3 regions of the Kocuria sp. UCD-OTCP genome follow, and region 3 is predicted to be linked to each of the others. Evidence: riboswitches for the same ligand, from Rfam matches in the RefSeq annotation. Region 3 holds a riboswitch; each other region holds the start of a gene.
What was found. Region 3 has a riboswitch for thiamine pyrophosphate ahead of thiM (hydroxyethylthiazole kinase). Riboswitches for the same ligand answer to the same signal wherever they lie in the genome.
Positions count from the first base shown of each region.

Region 1: it holds a riboswitch for thiamine pyrophosphate, as region 3 does, so the genes downstream of both, H488_RS20330 (FAD-dependent oxidoreductase) here and thiM (hydroxyethylthiazole kinase) in region 3, are expected to answer to the same signal.
Region 2: it holds a riboswitch for thiamine pyrophosphate, as region 3 does, so the genes downstream of both, H488_RS23725 (ECF transporter S component) here and thiM (hydroxyethylthiazole kinase) in region 3, are expected to answer to the same signal.

Region 1 is NZ_AOSQ01000001.1:205,174-211,799, reverse strand. Features, by position in the region: gene H488_RS20340 (thiazole synthase) at 1-214, opposite strand, end outside; gene thiS (sulfur carrier protein ThiS) at 216-455, opposite strand; gene H488_RS20330 (FAD-dependent oxidoreductase) at 452-1,807, opposite strand; TPP riboswitch at 1,803-1,906, opposite strand; gene thiE (thiamine phosphate synthase) at 1,922-2,641, shown strand; gene H488_RS20320 (hypothetical protein) at 2,740-3,789, shown strand; gene H488_RS20315 (VOC family protein) at 3,889-4,797, shown strand; gene H488_RS20310 (DUF3140 domain-containing protein) at 4,972-5,301, shown strand; gene H488_RS37320 (TetR family transcriptional regulator) at 5,386-6,012, shown strand; gene H488_RS20300 (MDR family MFS transporter) at 6,009-6,626, shown strand, end outside.
Region 2 is NZ_AOSQ01000011.1:78,756-85,381, reverse strand. Features, by position in the region: gene H488_RS38500 (Na+/H+ antiporter subunit E) at 1-416, shown strand, start outside; gene H488_RS23740 (monovalent cation/H+ antiporter complex subunit F) at 416-685, shown strand; gene mnhG (monovalent cation/H(+) antiporter subunit G) at 691-1,149, shown strand; gene H488_RS23730 (DUF4235 domain-containing protein) at 1,210-1,488, shown strand; TPP riboswitch at 1,626-1,745, shown strand; gene H488_RS23725 (ECF transporter S component) at 1,836-2,456, shown strand; gene H488_RS23720 (ABC transporter ATP-binding protein) at 2,453-4,300, shown strand; gene H488_RS23715 (energy-coupling factor transporter transmembrane component T family protein) at 4,297-5,094, shown strand; gene H488_RS23710 (aminotransferase class IV) at 5,103-5,984, opposite strand; gene H488_RS23705 (uridine kinase family protein) at 6,014-6,607, opposite strand; gene H488_RS23700 (low molecular weight protein-tyrosine-phosphatase) at 6,604-6,626, opposite strand, start outside.
Region 3 is NZ_KB714682.1:32,661-39,286, forward strand. Features, by position in the region: gene H488_RS38120 (Rne/Rng family ribonuclease) at 1-161, shown strand, start outside; gene H488_RS37525 (hypothetical protein) at 158-319, shown strand; gene H488_RS33410 (nuclear transport factor 2 family protein) at 513-1,247, shown strand; TPP riboswitch at 1,297-1,390, shown strand; gene thiM (hydroxyethylthiazole kinase) at 1,433-2,257, shown strand; gene thiE (thiamine phosphate synthase) at 2,254-2,937, shown strand; gene H488_RS33425 (bifunctional hydroxymethylpyrimidine kinase/phosphomethylpyrimidine kinase) at 2,934-4,469, shown strand; gene rplU (50S ribosomal protein L21) at 4,690-5,001, shown strand; gene rpmA (50S ribosomal protein L27) at 5,062-5,319, shown strand; gene obgE (GTPase ObgE) at 5,462-6,626, shown strand, end outside.

The sequences.
Region 1 (6,626 bases), on a different contig from region 3:
GGATCCGGATGTCGTTGCGCTCGAGCAGCGCGAAGAGGGAGTCGCCCTGGCCGGGGGCGTAGCGGCGCAGGGCCACGGTGGTCAGCTCGGTGCCGGAGGCCAGCAGCGCCTGCTCCAGGGTGTGCAGCGAGCTCAGGCCGCCGGTGCCCATGATCAGCCGGGAGCTCAGCTCGATGCCGTCGAGCACGAGGGGGTCGGGGTGCGGGGCGGTCACGTCAGCCTCCCTGGACGGCGGTGATGATCTCGATGGACTGGCCCTCCGCCACGGGGGTCCGCCGCCAGCGGCTGCGGGGTACGACCGCGGCGTCCACGGCCACGGCCACGCCGAGGCGCCCGCCGTCCAGCGGGGCGCCGTCGGGGCCCAGGGGGCGGCCGACGGTCTCGGCGACGAGGTCGACGACGGTCGCCTCCGCCGCCACGCGGTGCGGGCGGCCGTTGAGGGTGATGGCGGTCATCGGGTGCTCCTGCTCCGGGGCCCGGGCCCGGCGGCGGCCGGCGCGGGATCCCCTCGACGGGCCTCGACGGGGCGGTCGAAGCGGTGCGGGTCGGTGGCGGCGAGGTGCTCGGCGTCGGCGGCCGGATCGGCTCCGGTCCCGCCGGCCACCAGCTGCGCGGCGAGCCGGGCGGCCAGCGGGGCGAGCAGGACGCCGTGGCGGAAGTAGCCGGTGGAGACCACGAGCCCCGGCACCGGCGAGCCGTCCGGGTCGCGGACCCGGCCGAAGTACGGGATGTCGTCCGGGGTGCCGGGCCGGGCGCGGGCCAGCACCTCGACCAACTCGAGGTCGGCGACGCCGGGCACGAGCGCCTGGGCGTCGCGCAGCAGCCGGAACACGCCGCCGGCGCTGGGACCGGTCAGGTCGTCCTCGCGGGAGGTCGCCCCGATCACCACGGTCCCGTCGGCGCGGGGCACCAGGTAGACGGGCACCCCGTGCACCAGGCCGCGGACCGTGCGCTCGAGCAGCTCCGGCGCCCCGGCGGGGACCCGGGCGCGCAGGATGTCCCCGTGCACCGGCCGCAGCGGCGGGTGCCAGTCCTCCGGCAGCCCTTCGAGCTCGCCGAGCCCGGCGCCGGGGGCGAGGACCGTCCAGGTCGCGGAGACCATCCCGCCGCCGGCCAGGCGGACGCCGGTCGCCGCGCCCTCGGCGTTGCGGCGCAGCCCCGTGGCGAGGTCGTGGACGAGCCGGGCCGGTCCGCCGTCGCGCGCGGCCGGGAGCCCGGCGGGCTCCGGGAGGTCCGGGAGCTCCGGGGCGACGAGGGCCGCGAGCAGCCCGGCCACGAGGCGGCGCGGGTCCACCTGGTGGTCGTCGGGGATCCGGAACGCGGCGGACAGCCGCGGGCTCAGGGCCGGCTCGAGGGTGCGGGCGGCGCGCAGGGTCAGCGCCTCCACCGTCATGCCGTGGCGGCCCTGCAGCGCGCGGAGGTCCGTCAGGGCCTGCCGGTCGGCGGCGTCCACGCCGCACACGAGGGTCTCGGTGGCCCGGTGGCCCACCGTCCCGCCGGCGGCCTGCTCGAGGGCGGCCACGAACGCCGGGTACTCGGCGGCCGAGGCGGTCATGAGGGGGTACAGGGGCTCCTGCTGGTACTGGACCTCGCTCACCGGGGCGAGCATCCCGGCCGCGGCGCGGCTGGCGCCGGAGCCCGGCTCGGGGTCCACCACGACCACCGAGCGGCCGCGGCGGCGCAGCTCCCAGGCGGTGGCCAGGCCGATCACCCCGGCGCCGACGACGGCGACGTCGGCGCGGACGTGCTCGGGCCGGTCGACCAGCGGGTGGGGCGCGGTCGTGGGGGCGGGGTGCGCGGCAGTCACAGGGAACGTCCTTTCCTCCGGCGGCATGACCCGCATCAGGTGTGGCGGTCGGCGCTGGACGCCCTCTCAGCCCCCGGTGGGGCTCCCGCAGAACCGCTGACCTATCATCAGCGTGTGACCCAGCCTACCCGTGATGCCTCCGCCCCCGCCGAGTCCTCCCTGCGAGAGACCCGGACGGCCAGACTCCTCGCCGCCCGGCTGTACGTGTGCACGGACGCCCGCCGGGACCGGGGCGACCTCGAGGACTTCCTGCACGCCGTCTGTGCCGGCGGCGCTGACGTCGTCCAGTTGCGGGACAAGAGCATCGACGCGGACGAGGAGATCGCCGCGCTGGAGCTGCTGGGCCGGGTGGCCGCCGAGTACGACACCCTGTTCGCGGTCAACGACCGCGCCGACATCGCCGCGCTCGTGGGCGCCGACGTCTTCCACGTGGGCCAGCACGACCTCAGCCCCGCCCAGGCCCGGCGGCTCCTGGGCCCCGACGTGCTGATCGGGCGCTCCACCCACGACCTCGGACAGGCCACGGCGGCGCTCGCGGACCCGGACGTCGACTACTTCTGCACCGGCCCCGTCTGGGCCACGCCCACCAAGCCGGGGCGCCCGGCCACCGGGCTGGAGTTCGTCCGCGCGGTCGCCGAGCTGACGGAGGCCCGGCTGGACGCGGACCCGGAGGTCCTGCCCGTGCCGTGGTTCGCCATCGGCGGCATCGACGAGCCGCGGCTCCCGCAGGTGCTGGAGGCCGGGGCGCGCGGCGTCGTCGTCGTCCGCGCCGTCACCGAGGCCCCCGATCCCCGCACCGCCGCCGGGCAGCTGCGCGGCCTGCTCCCCGCCTGAGCCCGGGGCGGTCCCCCGCCCGCCTCACCGTCGGCTCCCCGCCGCCGTCCAGCACGTTCTGAGAGCATGGACGCAGGACGACGACGGAGAGGTGGCCCATGGACCCCGAGCTCGACCCCCAGGTGCGGCACGCGGTGGAGCGCCCCGCGGAGACCGCCCGCGGCCCGGAGGACGCGCAGCTGCGCGTCCGGCTGGCCGGTGAGCCCGCCCGCCGCGCCCTCGGCACGCACTGGGAGCAGGGCCTCCCGGAGGACGCCGCCCCGAGCGACGACCGGCTCGCCGCCGCCGTGCTGCTCGCCACCCTCTTCGGCGACACCTTCTGGCTGGAGCGCGCCGCCCGGCTGCCCAGCGACGTGCCGGGGTGCCCGTCCGCGCCGCCGAGCGGGCTGCTGGAGCTGACCCGGGTGCCGGGCGCCCGGGCCGCCCTGGCCGCCGTGCTCGAGCGCCCGCTGCTGACCGGGCTCCTGGAGTGGGGCACCAACCCCCTGCCGGAGCAGCCCCCGCTGGCCGTGGCCCGGGCCGCCCGGGACCTGGGCGTCCCCGACGACGGGCGCGTCTACAAGGTGGTGCGCCGCCGCGCCGAGCGCTTCCTGGCGCGGGAGCACGACGGGTCCGAGCCGCTCGAGCAGTTCGTGACCCTGCTCAACGAGGCGGAGCGGGGCCACCGCGAGGACGGGCCCGTGCTCTCGGGCGAGACCCTGCCGCCGGCGGCTCCCCCGGCGCCGGGTCCGACCGCGGGATCCTCCTCCACGGCCGGCCCGGCCGCGGACGGTGACGTCCGCCCGGGAACACCCCCGCCCGGCGCCCCTCCGGCGGGCTCGCCCGAGAACCCCCAGTGGGGGGTGAGCCCCGCGAGCCCGGCCCCGCCGCCGCCCGGGCAGTTCCCGGGCCAGCACCCCGGACCCGGGGCACCCGGCCCGGGCGGTCCGGGATACGGCACCCCCGGGTACGGTCCCGGGGACCAGCAGCCCGGAGCACCGGGCGCCGGTGCCCAGGGCGCCTCCGGGCCGGTGTTCGGGCCCGGCCCCGGCGGGTGGCCGCCGCGCCCGGCAGAGCCCGAGGAGGACGACTCCGACAACCTCAAGGCGTGGGGATTCGTCTTCCTGGGCATCCTGGCGGTGATCGCCGCCCTGATCTTCATCCTCTGAGCCCACCGCACCATCATTTACTTGCACCGGAAAGCTTCTGAGGCTATTCTTGGGGACATATCAACCAATGCGCCGCCCCTGCCGACGGAGAACCCCGCGATGCCGATCTTTCCCCAGAACCCCGCTCCCCAGAGCCTGACGAAGCGCCCCGCCGAGGACCTGCTGTCCGCGGACACCCGGATGGGCGCGGTGGAGCTGCTGGTCTCCGACCTGGACACGATGGTCGCCTACTACTCGGACGCCGTCACCCTCGACGTGCTCGCCCACGCCGGGGACACCGCGGTCCTGGGCCGGGACGGCCGGACGGTCGTGCGGCTGCGCCAGGTCAAGGAGCTCCCGCCGGCCCGCCGCGGGCAGGCCGGCCTGTTCCACACCGCGGTGGTCTTCGACGACGAGCCGGCCCTGGCCGCGGCGCTCGCGTCCGTGGCGACCGTGGCGCCCCGCTCCTTCACCGGCAGCGCCGACCACCTCTACAGTCAGGCCTTCTACTTCGACGACCCCGAGGGCAACGGGGTGGAGCTCTACACGGACCGCCCCCGCGACACGTGGCGGCGAGAGCCCACCGGCCTGCTGACCCTGGCCTCCAACCCGCTGGACCCGAACGGGTTCCTCCAGGAGCACCTGGCCGAGCAGGGCGGGCGGCCCCCGGCGCCGCCGGCCACCCTGGGCCACGTGCACCTGCAGGTGGGTGACATCCCGCTGGGCCGGCAGTTCTACGTGGACGTGCTGGGCTTCGAAGTGATGAGCGACATCGGCTCCGCCCTGTTCATCGCCGCCGGCGGCTACCACCACCACATCGCGCTCAACACCTGGCAGAGCGCCGGGGCCGGCCCGCGGGCGGCCTCGCTGGGGCTGGGCCAGGTCAACATCGACCTGCCGGACGCCGACGACGTCGCGGCCCTGGCGTCCCGGCTCGCGGACCACCGGATCCCCACCCGGCACGACGGCGCCGTGCTGCGCTTCGAGGACCCCTGGAACACCCTGATCCAGGTGGGCGTCGCGGCGTAGCCCCGGCCGGGCGCCGCGTCCGCACCCACTCGCCGGCGGCGCCGTGCTCGACGCCCGCGGGTGCTCGCCGGCACCCCGGCCCGCCGGTAGGTTGGGCCTCGTGCCCGGGGTGCCCGGGCACGGAGGGCGTGCGGCGACACGGCGGCCGCCCGGTCCGAGAGCGAGGAGCAGGGCATGGGTGAGAAGGACGACAGCACCGGCAAGGACTTCGACGAGGCCGTCAACATGACCGCAAAGCAGCTGTCGACGTGGCTGGACACCGACGAGTCCACCTCGGTGGGCCAGGACGACGGCGGGGAGTCGGTGGGCCACCGCTCCGGGCGCCGGATCGTGGAGATCCTGCAGAAGCCGAAGGGCGAGCGCACCGAGGCCGACCACGAGCACATGCGCAAGGTGGTCGGCTACGTCCACCGCCACCTGGCCCAGCGCCCCGACGGGGACGTGCGCGAGACCCGGTGGCGCTACTCCCTGATGAACTGGGGCCACGACCCCCTGAAGGACTGAGCCGGAGGGCCCGCCCGGCGCCGCCGGGCGGGCCGGGCAGATATTGCAGTTGTGCAAAACTTGCAGAAGTGCAAAAATTTGGGCATGAATGCCGACCTCCCTCCCACCCTGCGCGCCCGCAAGAAGGCCGAGACCTGGTCCGCGATCCACGAGGCGGCCGCCGCCCTCGCGGTGCGGCACGGGGTCGAGGGCACCACGGTGGAGGCCGTGGCCGCGGCGGCCGGCGTCTCCCCGCGGACCTTCTTCAACTACTTCCCCGCCAAGGAGGACGCCGTCCTGGGCATGCGGGCCCCCTCGCTGGACCCCGAGCTGCTGGACGGCTTCTCCCTCGAGCACGACCTGCTGGGCCAGGTCTCGCGCCTGCTGCTGGCCGTCTCCCGCAGCGCCTACGCGGGACGGGACGCCGAGCGGCGCCGGAGGCTGCTGCAGGACCACCCGAGCCTGGGCCGCCGCCGGCACGAGCTGATGCTCGAGGCCGAGGCCCTGGTGCGCCACACCCTCGCGGAGCTGCTGGCCCGGGACCCCGCGTGGTCGGCCGGGATCGGGGAGCACCGCGTGGACGAGGTCGCCCGGATGCTGGTCCTGCTCGGCGGCGTCCCGCTGCGCTTCGCCATCACCGCCGATAGCTACTCCCCGGCGCACGGCCTGCCGACCGAGGACCATGAGTCGGCGCTCTCCCTCCTCCACCGTCTCCAGGAGAAGCTCTCATGACCCGCACTCCCGCCCACCGCGCCGAACCGGGCTCCGGCTCCCGGCACCTCGCGCTGCTCTTCGTCGGCCTGATGCTCTCCATGCTGCTGGCCGCGCTGAACCAGACCGTCCTCAGCACGGCGCTGCCCACGATCGTGGGCGAGCTCAACGGGGTCGACGAGATGCTGTGGGTGATCACGGCCTACATCCTGGCCTCGACGATCATGATGCCCGTGTACGGCAAGCTCGGGGACCTGATGGGCCGCAAGCCCCTGCTCCTGGGCGCGATCCTGGTGTTCATGGCCGGCTCCGTGGTCGGCGCGCTCGCCGGCACCATCGAGGTCCTCATCGCGGCCCGCGCGATCCAGGGTCTCGGCGGCGGCGGGCTGATCATCCTCTCCCAGGCCGCCATCGCCGACGTGGTCCCGGCCCGGGAGCGCGGCAAGTACATGGGCGTCATGGGCGGGGTGTTCGCGGTGTCCTCGGTGGCCGGCCCGCTGCTCGGCGGGTTCTTCACCGAGGGCCCCGGCTGGCGCTGGGTCTTCTGGATCAACATCCCGCTCGGCCTGCTCGCGCTTGCCGGGGCCGTCCTGTTCCTCAAGCTGCCCCGGCACAGCGGCCGGCCGCGCCTGGAC
Region 2 (6,626 bases), on a different contig from region 3:
TCGGCGTCCAGCTGCGCACGCGCTCCGACCTGCTCCTGACGGCCACCGGCCACACCATGACCCTGATCCCGGGCTCGCTCGTGGTGGAGGTGGACCGGGCCTCCGGCACGCTGTACTTCCACGCGCTCAACGTCCGCAGCGCTCAGGAGGCCGAGGACTTCCGCCGGTCCGCCCTCCGGGTGGAGGCGGCCTGGATCCGGATCATGGGCACCCCGGAGGAGCTCGCCGCCCTGCGGGCCGAGCGGGGCGGCGGACGGGCCTCCGGCACGGACCGGCCGGACAGCGCCGCGCTCAGCTCGCCGATCACCGCGAGCCTGCAGATCGTGGGCCGCCGCCGGGACGAGGTGCCCACCGGGTCCCCGGCGGACGCCCCGGGATCCACCCCCACCGACACCCACGAGGAGGACCACCCGTGATGCAGATCGCCGTGGCCGTCGCGGCCGTGCTGCTCAGCGCGGCCGCCGCGGGCACCCTCTACCGCCTCGCCAAGGGCCCCTCCCTGCTGGACCGCGTGGTGGCCACGGACGTGCTGCTGGCCATCGTCGCGGCCGCCCTCGCCGTGGACATGGCCTACCACGGCCACCTCAACAACCTGATCCTCATGGTGATCGTCTCGCTGGTCGGGTTCATCGGCTCCGTGACGGTGGCGCGCTTCGCCACCCAGACCGCCGAGCACGGGCGGTGAGCGCCGTGCTGGACACTGTCCTGGACGCCGCCGCGGCCGTGTGCCTCGTGGTCGGCGCGCTCATGTCCCTCGCCGCAGGGATCGGCCTGGTCCGCTTCCCGGACCTCCTGACGCGCATGCACGCCGGCACCAAGCCCCAGGTCTTCGGGCTGCTCCTCATGCTCACGGCAGTCGCCCTCGAGAACCGCGAACCCGTCATGATCCCGCTCATCGCCCTCGGCTGGATCTTCCAGCTGCTCACCGTGCCCGTCTCGGCGCACATGGTGGGACGCTCGACGTACCGCACCAAGCACCTGAACCGGACCACGCTGACCCAGGACGACCTGCAGAAGGTCCTCAACCGCGCCGCGGAGGGCGGGGCGGAGGGCTCCGCGGAGGGCGTCGCCGCGGGACCGCCGGTGCCGAGCCCGGACGGCCGGCGGGCGGACGGACAGCAGACTGACGGATCGCCGGGGACGCGTTAGGCTGGGCAGGATCGACAGGGCGCACCCGCGTCCCCCTCGGACGACAAGGAGCAGCACTCCATGAACACCAAGGTCCTCGAACTCGTGGGCACCGGCCTCTCGCTCGGCGGCGTGGCGCTCTCGCACAAGGTGCTCGGCGCGGCGTGGACGCGCATCACCGGCGACCCGCCCCCCGCCAAGAACCCGGACCCGGACGAGGCCTGGACGGGCATCATCATCTGGTCGCTCGTCACCGGTCTCGTGGGCACCGTCATCAAGGTCGGCATCTCCCGCCAGATCGCGAAGATGGAGAACAGGCCGCGGACGAACCCCAAGGCCTCGAGCCAGGCCGAGGTCTGAGGCCCGGCGAGCACCTCGCTCAGGGGCCCGTCCGGCCGGACACCGCACCGGTGTCCGGCCGGACGGGCCCCTGCGTCGTTCACCGGCCGTGCGCCGGCAGTGCACGGGGCGGGCGGGGGAGAGGTAGACTCGGTGCCACTGAACGACAGGGGAGCGCCCCGCCGGTGAGACCGGCGCGGCGCTGAGAGTGCGGATCGCCGCAGACCCTCGAACCTGCTCCGGTTAGCACCGGCGAAGGGAGTCGAGCATCTCAGGGGTGCTTCCCCGGGAACGCGCCACCGGCGCGGCCCGCGGAACCCCGTCCCCTCCTGGCACCGACGGCTCGCTGAGCCCAGGAGGAATCCACCGTGAACACCACCACCCACCGCCCCGCCCGCCGCCCCGGCACGTCCCGCGCGTCGTCCTGGCGCGTCGTCGACATCGTCGTGGCCGCCGTCCTCGCCGCCGTGTGCGCGGTCGTCTTCTGGGCGTGGTCGAACCTGCTCTACCCCGTGGTCGGCACGGCCGCGGTCGCCTACCCGCCCGCCGTAGGGCTGATCGCCGGCGGCTGGCTCGTGGCCGGCGTGCTCGGCGGGCTGATCATCCGCAAGCCCGGCGCCGCGCTGTTCTGCGAGCTGCTCGCCGCCGTGATCGAGAGCTTCCTGGGCACCCACTTCGGTCTGCTGGTCGTGCTCTCCGGTCTCGTCCAGGGCATCGGTGCGGAACTGGCCTTCGCCGCCTTCCGGTACCGCCGGTTCGACGCCCTCGTGGCGGCCGTGGCGGGCGCCGTGAGCGGGATCTTCCTCGGCGTCCACGAGAACATCGTCTACAACTACGAGTGGGCGCTGAGCCACCAGGTGGTCTACGTGGTCCTGACGGCCGTCTCCGGGGCGGTGCTCGCGGGCCTGCTGATGCAGGCCGTGGTGCGGGCCCTCGCGGCCACCGGCGTGCTGCAGGGCCTCGCGTCGGGGCGGGCCGTGCGGCGATGACGGCTCCCACGACCCCGGACCCCGTGGTGCCCGCCGGCCGCGGGGCCCGGGTCGAGGCCCGCGGCTTCGGCTGGCACCACCCCGGGCGGGACGCGGCGGCGCTGCGCGGCCTGGACCTCGTGGTCGAGCCGGGGGAGCGCGTGCTCCTGCTGGGACCCAGCGGGGCGGGCAAGTCCACCCTCCTGCACGCCCTGGCGGGAGTCCTCCACGACGACGACGGGCAGTCCGCCTCCGGCGAGCTGCTGCTCGACGGCATGCCGCCGGAGCAGGCGCGCGGCCGGGCCGGGCTCGTGCAGCAGGACCCCGAGTCCCAGGTGGTGCTGTCCCGGATCGGGGACGACACCGCCTTCGGCCTCGAGAACCTCGCGGTGCCCCGGGAGCAGATCTGGCCGCGGGTGCGCGCGGGGCTCGACGACGTGGGGCTGGACCTCCCCCTCGACCACTCCACCGCGGCCCTGTCCGGCGGGCAGAAGCAGCGCCTGGCGCTCGCGGGCGCCGTGGCCATGAGCCCGGGGGTGCTGCTGCTCGACGAGCCGACCGCCAACCTGGACCCCGCCGGCGTGCGGCAGGTCCGCGACGCCGTGGTGTCCTGCCTCGACCGCAGCGGCGCCACGCTCGTGGTCGTGGAGCACCGTGTCGCCGTGTGGGCCGAGGTCGTGGACCGCGTCGTCGTGCTCGGCCGGGACGGGAGCATCACCCACGACGGCGCGCCGGGCCGGGTGCTCGGCGCCGCGGCCGACGAGCTCAGCGGCGCGGGGGTGTGGGTGCCCGGCCGGGTGCCGGCCACGCGTGCGCCCGCTCGCCCCGCCGCGGATCCCCGTGCAGGCTCCTCCGGTGCACATCCCGCCGGGGGTCCCGCCGGAACCCGGGCCGCCGGCTCCGGGGCGGACGGCGCACCGCTGCTGAGCGCCACCGGTCTGGGCGTCTCGCGCAGCCAGCCGTCGGCGCGGCAGCTGCGCGCCCGGCGGCGGGCGCGGCGTCGCGGCCGCCCGGTGGACGACGCCGCCGCGGGCCGGGACCTCCCCACGGCGGTGGCCGGCGTGGAGCTGACCCTGCGCCGCGGCCGCGCGCTCGCGCTGACCGGGCCCAACGGCGCCGGCAAGTCCACGCTCGCGCTGACGCTGGCGGGTCTGCTCGCCCCCGTGCGCGGCACCGTGCGGGCCCACCCGGTCCTCGACCGCGGCGCGGGCCCCGACCCGCTCGAGTGGAGCGGCCGGGAGCTCGTGGCCCGCGTGGGGACGGTCTTCCAGGAGCCCGAGCACCAGTTCCTGCGGGCCACCGTGCGGGCCGAGCTCGAGCTCGGCCCCCGGCTGGCCGGCACGCCGGTGGCCGAGCGGGAGCGCCGCACGGACGAACTGCTCCGCCGGCTGCGGCTCTCGCACCTGGCCGACGCCAACCCGTTCACCCTCTCCGGGGGCGAGAAGCGGCGGCTGTCCGTGGCCACGGTGCTCGCCACGGACCCGGACGTGCTGGTGCTCGACGAGCCGACGTTCGGTCAGGACGCCCTGACGTGGGCGGAGCTCGTGGACCTGCTCGTGGAGCTCGTCGACGCCGGCACGTCGGTCCTCGCCGTGACCCACGACGAGGACTTCGTGCGGGCGCTCGGCGCCGAGGTGCTGGCGCTGGGCACCCCGAGCGAGCGGGGCCGCGCCGCTCGCACGGCACCGGCGGCGGGAGGGGCGCCGGCCGTTCCTGTCGTGCGGTCCGCGTCCGCGGCGGGGAAGACCGCGGCTGCTCCTGCCGTGCGGTCCGGGGCCGCGGCAGGGAGTGCCCCGGCCGCTCCGGCGGCGCCGGGGGCCGGCGCGGTGCGGGTCGTCCCCGTCCGGCGGGAGCCCGTCCGGTGAGCGCCGCCGCGATCGCGCCGTCGGCCCGGACCTCGCTGCTGGGGCGCACGAACGCGGTGGTCAAGCTGGCCGGGGCGCTGCTGCTGACCGTGGTGCTGCTGCTCAGCGCGGACCCCGTGACGTCGGGGACCGTGCTGCTGGGCGAGGTGCTGCTGCTGGCGCTGGCCGGTCAGCGCCCGCTCGCGCTGCTGCGCCGGGCGTGGCCGGTGGTCGTGGCGGCACTCGTGAGCGGGTGGGGCACGGCCCTGCTCGCCGAGGACTCCGGGCCGGTGCTGCTCGACCTGGGGGTCACCGGGATCTCGTCCGGCTCGGTGGCCGCAGGGGCGGCGATCGCCCTGCGCGGGCTGGCGCTGGCGCTGCCCGGGCTGATGCTGGTACTCACCACGGATCCCACGGACCTCGCCGACGGCCTCGCCCAGACGCTGCGCCTGCCGGCCCGCTTCGTGCTCGCGTCCCTGGCCGCGCTGCGGCTGGTGGGGGTGATGGTCTCCGAGTGGGCCACCCTGGCGATGGCGCGGCGGGCGCGCGGGGCGGGGTCCGGGCACGGTCCGGTGGGCGCGCTGCGGGAGTTCGGCGGCCAGGCCTTCACGCTGCTGGTGCAGTCCCTGCGACGGGCCACCCGGCTGTCGGTCACCATGGAGGCCCGCGGCTTCGGTGCGGGTCCGCGCACGTGGGCCCGCGTCCCGGGGTACTCCTGGCGGGACGCGGCGGTCCTCACGGGCTGCGCTGCGGCCGCCGCGGCGGGCCCGGCGGTGTCCGTCCTGCTCGGGACGCACCGGTTCATCTGGGCCTGAGCGAAGGATCAGGCCTGCTGGACCCAGCTCGTGACGAGCTTCGTCAGGTCCGGGTCCACCGGCAGCGGCTGGTGGTCGAGCCGGCGCACCGGCACCGCGAGCCGGACGCTGGAGACCAGCCACACGGCGTCGGCCTCCATGAGGTCCGCCGGGTACAGGGGCCCGTAGCCGAGCTCCCAGCCGTCCCGGCGGGCGGCGGCGAAGATCTTGGCCTGCGTGGTGCCCGGCAGGATCCCGTGCGAGGGCTCCGGCGTCAGCAGGGTGCGGCGGCCGACGCGCACCCGGGCGCAGACCACGGAGGACGTCGCGCCCTCCAGGACCCTGCGCCCCTCCGTGGTGAAGACCGCCTCGTCCGCGCCGAGGGAGCGGGCGTGGCGCAGGGCGGCCATGTTGATCGCGTAGGAGAGCGTCTTGGCCCCCGGGAGCAGCCACGGGTACCCGGCGTCCTGGGCGGGGTCGTGGCCGCGCGGCAGCAGCACCGCGGTCACGCCGTCCCGGCGCTGCCGGAACGTCGTCTCCGGCACGGGGCTCACCACGATCCAGGACCACGGGCCGTCCGCCGGGGTGCCGCGGCTGATCACCACCTTGACGGCGTGCTCGGCCCCCAGACCGCCGTCCCCGCCGGGGGCGGCGTGAGCGAGCGCCAGCTCCACCGCCCCGCGCACGTCCCGCGCCGACGGCACGGGCAGCTGCGCCAGCCGCGCGGAGGCCGACAGCCGCTGGTGGTGGGCCTCGAACTTCTGCACGAGCCCGTCGACGGCGCGCATGGTCTCGAAGACGCCGTCCCCCCGGGTGAGCCCCTGGTCGTCGATCCGCACGAGCGGAACGGACGGATCGGCGAGGACGCCCTCCGGGTGGGCGGCGTCGAGGACGACGACGGTGCTGGTCACGGATCCTCCTGTCGGTGCGGCCGCGGGGCTCAGCAGACCGGGCCGGGGTGCAGGATGTCCACCTGTTCCCAGACGTGGTCCTCCGCCAGGTAGGCGTCCTCCTGGGCGGCCCAGCGGTCCCAGTGCTCGGCGTAGTAGGAGCCGTCACGGCTCAGCGCGCGGTCGTAGCGCAGGGCGGTGGGCAGCTCGACCCACACGGAGACGTCCAGCAGCTCCCGGGCCTCGGCGCTGCACGCGCCGACGCCCTCCAGGATCACGACCTCCGCCACACGGGTCAGCCGCGGGGTCCCCGGGGAGCCGGTGACCCAGTCCCAGGCGCTCCACTCGGCGTCCCGGCCCTGGTCGAGGGGCGTGAGGACCTCGTCCACGTAGGTGCGGCGGCCGGGGCCGAGCCCGTCCCAGCCCGGGTAGAGGTCCTCGAGGTGGAAGAGCGTCACGTCCCGCACCGGGCGCAGCACCGCGGCGAGCTGCTCGGCGAGGCTGGTCTTGCCGGCCCCCGAACGCCCGTCGATGCCGATGAGGTAGGGGCGGCGGGTGGGGGAGGGGAGCAGCCGCGCCAGGTTGGTGCCGGCGGGGTGGGCCGCCGCGAGCGCCGGATCCAGCTCGAGCTCGATGTCGATCACGCGCGCCCAGCGTCCTGAG
Region 3 (6,626 bases):
GCGGCATGGTCGGCCAGCAGCAAAAAGTGCTTCGAAAAGGCAGGCGCCCGCTCCCGCCTCGGCGGTTGCCGCGGAGCAGGCGGACGTCGAGCCCGAGCGGCCCCGGCGGCGCTCCCGGCGGGCCTCGGCCCCGACGGCGCGGCCCGGCGAGGCCGAGGTGACCGCCGGCCGGGCGGCCGCCGCGGAGGGCGCCCGGCACGAGGCGAGGACCGTCGCCCAGCGCGCCCCGGAGGACCCCTCCCGCCGGGCGCCGACCGTCGTCGGCGTCGGCGTCAAGGCCGAGGACCTCACCAGCGGCCGGCCCGCCGACCGGGGCTGACCCGCCCCGCCGAGCAGCACCACGGAGGACCCCGACCGGCACGGTCGGGGTCCTCCGTCGTCGCGGACCGTCACGGACCGCCCCGGCCTGCCCGCCCTCCGCGCGGCGGCGTACCGTGGTGCGCACCACAGCACACCCGGGGCCGCCGTCCCGTCCGCCGGGAGAGCGGCCGCCCGTTCCAGGGAGCATCGCCATGACCAGTGCAGACACCATCCGCACCACCGGCACGGAACTGTTCGTCCACCGGGATCCGTCGGCCGTGGACCGTCACTACACGGAGGACTTCGTCCAGCACTCGCCGCTCGCGCCGGACGGGCGCGAGGGTCTCAGGCAGTTCGTGCAGAGCATGCCCGAGGACTTCCGCGTGGACATGGTCCGGATGCTCGACGACCACGGGACGGTGGCCGTCCACTCGGTGTACGAAGGGCTCGGTCCGGAGCCGCTGGTCGGCTTCGACGTCTTCCGGGTGGAGGACGGACGGATCGCCGAGCACTGGGACGTCCTCGAGCCCCTGCGCACGGGCCCCGACGGCGCCCGCCCCCAGCTCGACGGTCCCGTCGCGGTCACGGACCACGAGCGGACGCAGGACAACAAGCGCATCGCCGCCGAGTGGGTCGAGGCCGCCCTCGTCGGGGGCGACCGCCACGCCGTCCAGGACCACATGAGCCTCCGGGGCTGCACCGAGCACACCGGCGGCACGCCGGACGGCCCGCAGCCCGCGTACCAGCGGCTGCGCCGCGTGGTCGGCGAGGGGAACTTCGTGCTGACCGTCGCGGAGGCCGTTCCCGGAGGGAGCCGCGACGGAGGATCCACCGGAACGGTCGCCTGCTACGACCTCTGGCGCCTCGACGACGGCCGGATCGTGGAGCACTGGGGCGTCGCGCAGCCGGTGCCCGAGCGGATGGCCCACGCCAACGGCATGTTCTGATCCCGTGCGGGGTCCGTGCCGACTCCCGCACGACGACTAGACTGGCAGGACACCAGACACGGGGTGCCGCACGAGCGGCTGAGAACACACCCGTCGAACCTGATCTAGCCAGTACTAGCGAAGGGATGTCGCAGATGCGCGATGCCGTACCCCCGTCCGACCGCACACCAGGACCCGGGAGGCCGGTGCCGCCGGACCCCGCGCTCGCCGAGGACGCCGCCGCGGCCCTGGCGGACCTGCGCGCCGCGGCGCCGCTGGTGCAGTGCATCACCAACGCCGTGGTCACCAACTTCACCGCCAACGTGCTGCTCGCCGTGGGCGCGTCCCCGGCGATGACCGACATCCAGGGCGAGGGCGGGGTCTTCGCGGAGCTCGCCGACGGCCTCCTCGTCAACACCGGCACGCCCACCGCCGAGCAGCGCGGCGCCGCCTACGAGGCCGTCGGGGCCCGGCGCCGCGCGGGCCGGGCCTGGGTCCTGGACCCGGTGGCGGTGGGCGCCCTGCCCGTGCGCACGGCGCTGGCCCGCGACCTGCTCGGGTTCGAGCCGGCGATCGTGCGCGGCAACGCCTCCGAGGTCATCGCCCTCGCCGGCGGCGCCGGCGGCCGCGGCACGGACGCGACCCACGGCGTCGACGCGGCCCGGGACGCCGCCGCCGCGCTCGCCGAGCGGGCCGGCTCGGCGGTGGCCGTGTCCGGGCCCGTGGACCTCGTGCGCTCCCCGGACGGCACGGTGGTCCGGGTGCCGCACGGCACGCCCCTGCTGACCCGCATCACCGGCGGCGGGTGCGCCCTGGGCGCCCTCATGGCGGCGTTCACCGCCGTGCGCACGGACCCGGCCGCCGCGGCGGTGGCCGCCACCACGGTGTACACCCTGGCGGCCGAGGACGCGGCCGCCGACTCCGCCGGGCCCGGCTCCTTCGCCGTGGCGCTGCTGGACCGGCTGCACGCCGTCACCCCGGAGGGGATCGCCGCCCGGGCGGAGCTCGTGCGCGAGGAGGTCGCCCGGTGAGCCCGCGCCTCGACCCCGCGGCCCTGGCCCTGCACCTGGTGACGGACACCGCCCTGAGCGCCCCCCGGACGGTCCCGGACGTCGTGGCCGCCGCCGTGCGCGGGGGAGCCACCATGGTCCAGGTGCGGGAGAAGGACGCCCCGGTCCGCGAGCTCGTCGCCCTGCTGACGGCCGTGGCCGAGCGCGTGGGCCGGGAGGTGCCCGTGCTCGTGGACGACCGCGCCGACGTGTACCTCGCCGCCCGCGCGGCCGGCGCCCCCGTGGCCGGCGTGCACGTGGGCCAGTCGGACCTGCCCGTGGCGCTCGCCCGGGAGATCTGCGGCCCGCAGGCCGTGCTCGGCCTCAGCGCCGCCACGGCGGAGGAGCTCGATGCCGCCGCCGCGCTGCCGGCCGGGACGGTCGACTACCTGGGCGTCGGGGCGGTGCGGGCGACCCGCACCAAGCCCGACCACCCCGAGCCGCTGGGCGTCGAGGGCTTCGCCCGCGCCGCGGCCCGCACGGCCCTGCCCTGCCTGGCCATCGGCGGGGTGCGGGTCGAGGACGCCCCCGGCCTGCGCGCCGCCGGCGCCGCGGGGCTGGCCGTGGTCTCCGGGATCTGCGCCGACCCGGACCCCGCCGCCGCGGCCGCCCGCTACCTGCGGGCCTTCACCGCCGTGCCCGCCGGGGAGGTGGCCCCGTGACCGCCCGCGTGCCCCGCGTCCTGGCCATCGCCGGCACCGACCCCACGGGCGGGGCCGGCCAGCACGCGGACCTCAAGTCGATCGCCGCGATGGGCGGCTACGGGATGAGCGCCGTCACCGCCGTCGTCGTGCAGAACACCGTGGGCGTGCGCGACATCCACGTCCCGCCGGTCGAGTTCCTCTCGGCACAGCTGGACGCGGTCGCCGAGGACGTCGAGATCGACGCCGTCAAGATCGGGATGCTCGGGTCCGTGCCGGTCATCGAGGCCGTCACCCGGTGGCTCGGGACCCACCGGCCGCCGGTCGTGGTCCTGGACCCCGTCATGGTCGCGACCTCCGGGGGCCGCCTGCTGGAGCGCGAGGCCGAGGACGCCCTGCGCTCGATGCTCGGCCTCGCCGACCTGATCACCCCGAACCTGCAGGAGCTCGCCGTGCTCGCCGGGGAGGACACGGCGTCGTCGTGGGACGAGGCCCTCGCGCAGGGCCACCGCGTGGCCCGCGCCCACGGCACCCTGGTGCTCGTCAAGGGCGGGCACCTCACGGGGGACCGGACGCCCGACGCGCTCGTGGGCCCGGACGCCCCCGAGCCCCTCGTGGCGTTCGACGGCGCCCGCGTGCCCACCGAGAACTCCCACGGCACCGGGTGCTCCCTCTCCTCGGCCCTGGCCACCCTCCAGGCCCGGCACGGGGACTGGCCCCGGAGCCTGCGGATCGCCCGGGACTGGCTGCGCGGCGCCCTCGAGGCCGCCGGGGACCTCGAGGTCGGCCACGGCAGCGGGCCCGTCCACCACTTCCACCACGTCCAGGACGCCCTCGAGAGCTGGGGCACGGCGCCGGAGCGGTTCACCGACGAGCTGTGGGAGGCCTCCGCGGCCGTGCGGCGGGAGATCGAGGAGCTCGAGTTCGTCCGCCTCCTCGGCGACGGCCGGCTCGAGCCGGACCGCTTCCTCGCCTACCTCGACCAGGACCTGCAGTACCTCGACGGCTACAGCCGGGCGCTGGCCCTGCTGGCCGCCAGGGCGCCCGACGAGGAGCAGCGGCTGTTCTTCGCCGCCGGCGCCGTGTCCTGCACCGAGACCGAGGCGCAGCTGCACCGGGCCCGGCTGCGGCACGCCGGGGACGGCGGAGCCCGGGCCGGCGGTGCCCGGGGCGGCCTCGGCGAGGTGACGCGGCGCTACACCACGTTCCTGCTCGCGGCCACCGCCGCCGAGCCCTACCCGGTGGGCCTGGCCGCCGTGCTGCCGTGCTACTGGGTCTACGCGGACGTGGGCCGCCACCTGAACGAGCTCGCCGCGGCCGACGGGACCGACGGGCACCCCTACGCGGACTGGCTGGCCACGTACGCGGACGAGGGGTTCCAGGAGGCCACCCGCACGGCCCGCCGGCTGCTCGAGGACGCCGCCCGGGCGGCCCCGGCGGACGTCCGGGCGAGGATGCGGGAGGTGTTCCTGGAGGCCTGCGCGCTCGAGCGGGACTTCTTCGCCGCGCCGGTGGCGGAGCGCCGGTTGGCGGGCGCTGACCGGATCGAGTAGTCTTGATCTTCGGTGCCCTGCCGGTGCGCGCGTGTAAAAACTCGACACCCCACCTGGCGGCACATGCGGGTGCAGTTCCTGAATTGCGGCGAACCTGCGCTGACCTCGGCCTAGTCCCACGGGCCGGTCACCGTCAGCTCGTCTCAACGTCGTTGGTCCTGACAGGTATGCGCTCGACCCACACTGTTTACACATGACGTCGAGAGAAGTGAGTTCCCAAGTGGTGTACGCGATTGTCCGCGCTGGCGGCCGCCAGGAAAAGGTTTCCGTCGGAGACCTCGTTACCCTTGACCGCGTCGCCGGCGGAGCAGGCAGCACCATCGAGCTCCCTGCCCTGCTGCTGGTCGACGGGGACAAGATCACCTCGGATGCCCAGACCCTGGCGAGCGTCAAGGTCACGGCCGAGATCGTCGAGAACCTCCGCGGTCCCAAGATCTCCATCCAGAAGTTCAAGAACAAGACCGGCTACAAGAAGCGCCAGGGCTTCCGTGCCGAGCTGACCACCGTGAAGGTGACCGGCATCGACGCCTGACCGGCCCGGTCCCCGTCCAGACTCCACCAGCCAGTAAAGACCCGAAGGTAGGCACACCTCATGGCACACAAGAAGGGCGCGAGCTCCACTCGCAACGGTCGCGACTCCAACGCGCAGTACCTCGGCGTGAAGCGCTTCGGCGGCCAGACCGTCAACGCCGGCGAGATCCTCGTCCGGCAGCGCGGCACGCACTTCCACCCCGGCCTCAACGTCGGCCGCGGTGGCGACGACACCCTGTTCGCCCTGGCCGCCGGTCAGGTCGAGTTCGGCACCCGCCGGGGCCGCAAGGTCGTCAACATCCAGGCTGCCGCAGAGTAGTCCACAGGGCCGGCGCTGCCGGCCCCGGTGCGGGTCACGACCCGCACCACCCATGTTTGGTCTGTAGAGGGTGGGTGCGTCCAGCGCCCGCCCTCTACAGTCTTAACGTGGCCCGTCCGTTCTTGAACCAGAGGAGTTCCCCGTGGCCAGTTTCGTCGACCGCGTCGTCCTGCACGTCTCCGGCGGCTCCGGCGGGCACGGCTGCGTGTCCATCCGCCGCGAGAAGTTCAAGCCGCTCGGCGGTCCGGACGGCGGCAACGGGGGGGACGGCGGCAGCGTGGTGCTGCGCGTGGACGGCCAGACCACCACGCTGCTGAACTACCACCACGCCCCGCACCAGTCCGCCCCCAACGGCGGACCCGGCAAGGGCGACCTCCGCCACGGGCACAAGGGCGAGGACCTCGTCCTGTCCGTCCCCGACGGCACCGTGGTCAAGGACCAGGACGGCAACGTCCTGGCCGACCTCGTGGGCCAGGGCTCCGAGTTCGTGGCCGCCCCCGGCGGGCAGGGCGGGCTGGGCAACGCCGCGCTGGCCTCGGTCAAGCGCAAGGCCCCCGGCTTCGCGCTCCTCGGCACGCCGGGCTCGGCCCGGGACGTGGTCCTGGAGCTGAAGTCCATCGCCGACATCGCCCTGGTCGGCTACCCCTCCGCCGGCAAGTCCAGCCTGATCGCCGCGATCAGCGCCGCCCGCCCCAAGATCGCCGACTACCCGTTCACCACGCTCGTCCCGAACCTCGGCGTGGTGGAGGCCGGGGACGTGCGCTACACCGTGGCGGACGTCCCGGGCCTGATCCCCGGCGCCTCCGAGGGCAAGGGCCTGGGGCTGGAGTTCCTCCGCCACGTCGAGCGCTGCGCCGCGCTCGTGCACGTCCTCGACTGCGCGACCCTCGAGCCCGGGCGGGACCCGGTCTCCGACCTCGAGACGATCGAGGCGGAGCTCGCCGGCTACGCCGTCGACGGCGACCTCGACGGCGGCCAGGCGGTGCCGCTCAACGACCGGCCCCGGCTCGTGGTGCTGAACAAGATCGACGTCCTCGAGGCCCGGGAGCTCGCCGAGTTCGTGCGGCCCGAGCTCGAGTCCCGCGGCTACCGCGTGTTCGAGATCTCCACCGCCTCCCACGAGGGGCTGCGGGCGCTGACCTTCGCCATGGGCGAGGTCGTGCAGGAGGCCCGTGCGGCCCGCCCCGCCCCGGCGGAGGCCCCGCGGGTCGTGCTGCGCCCCAAGGGGGTGCGCGGGCCGGAGTTCACCATCACCCGGGAGGAGCGCAACCTCGAGCCGCTGTGGCACGTGCGCGGCGACAAGCCCG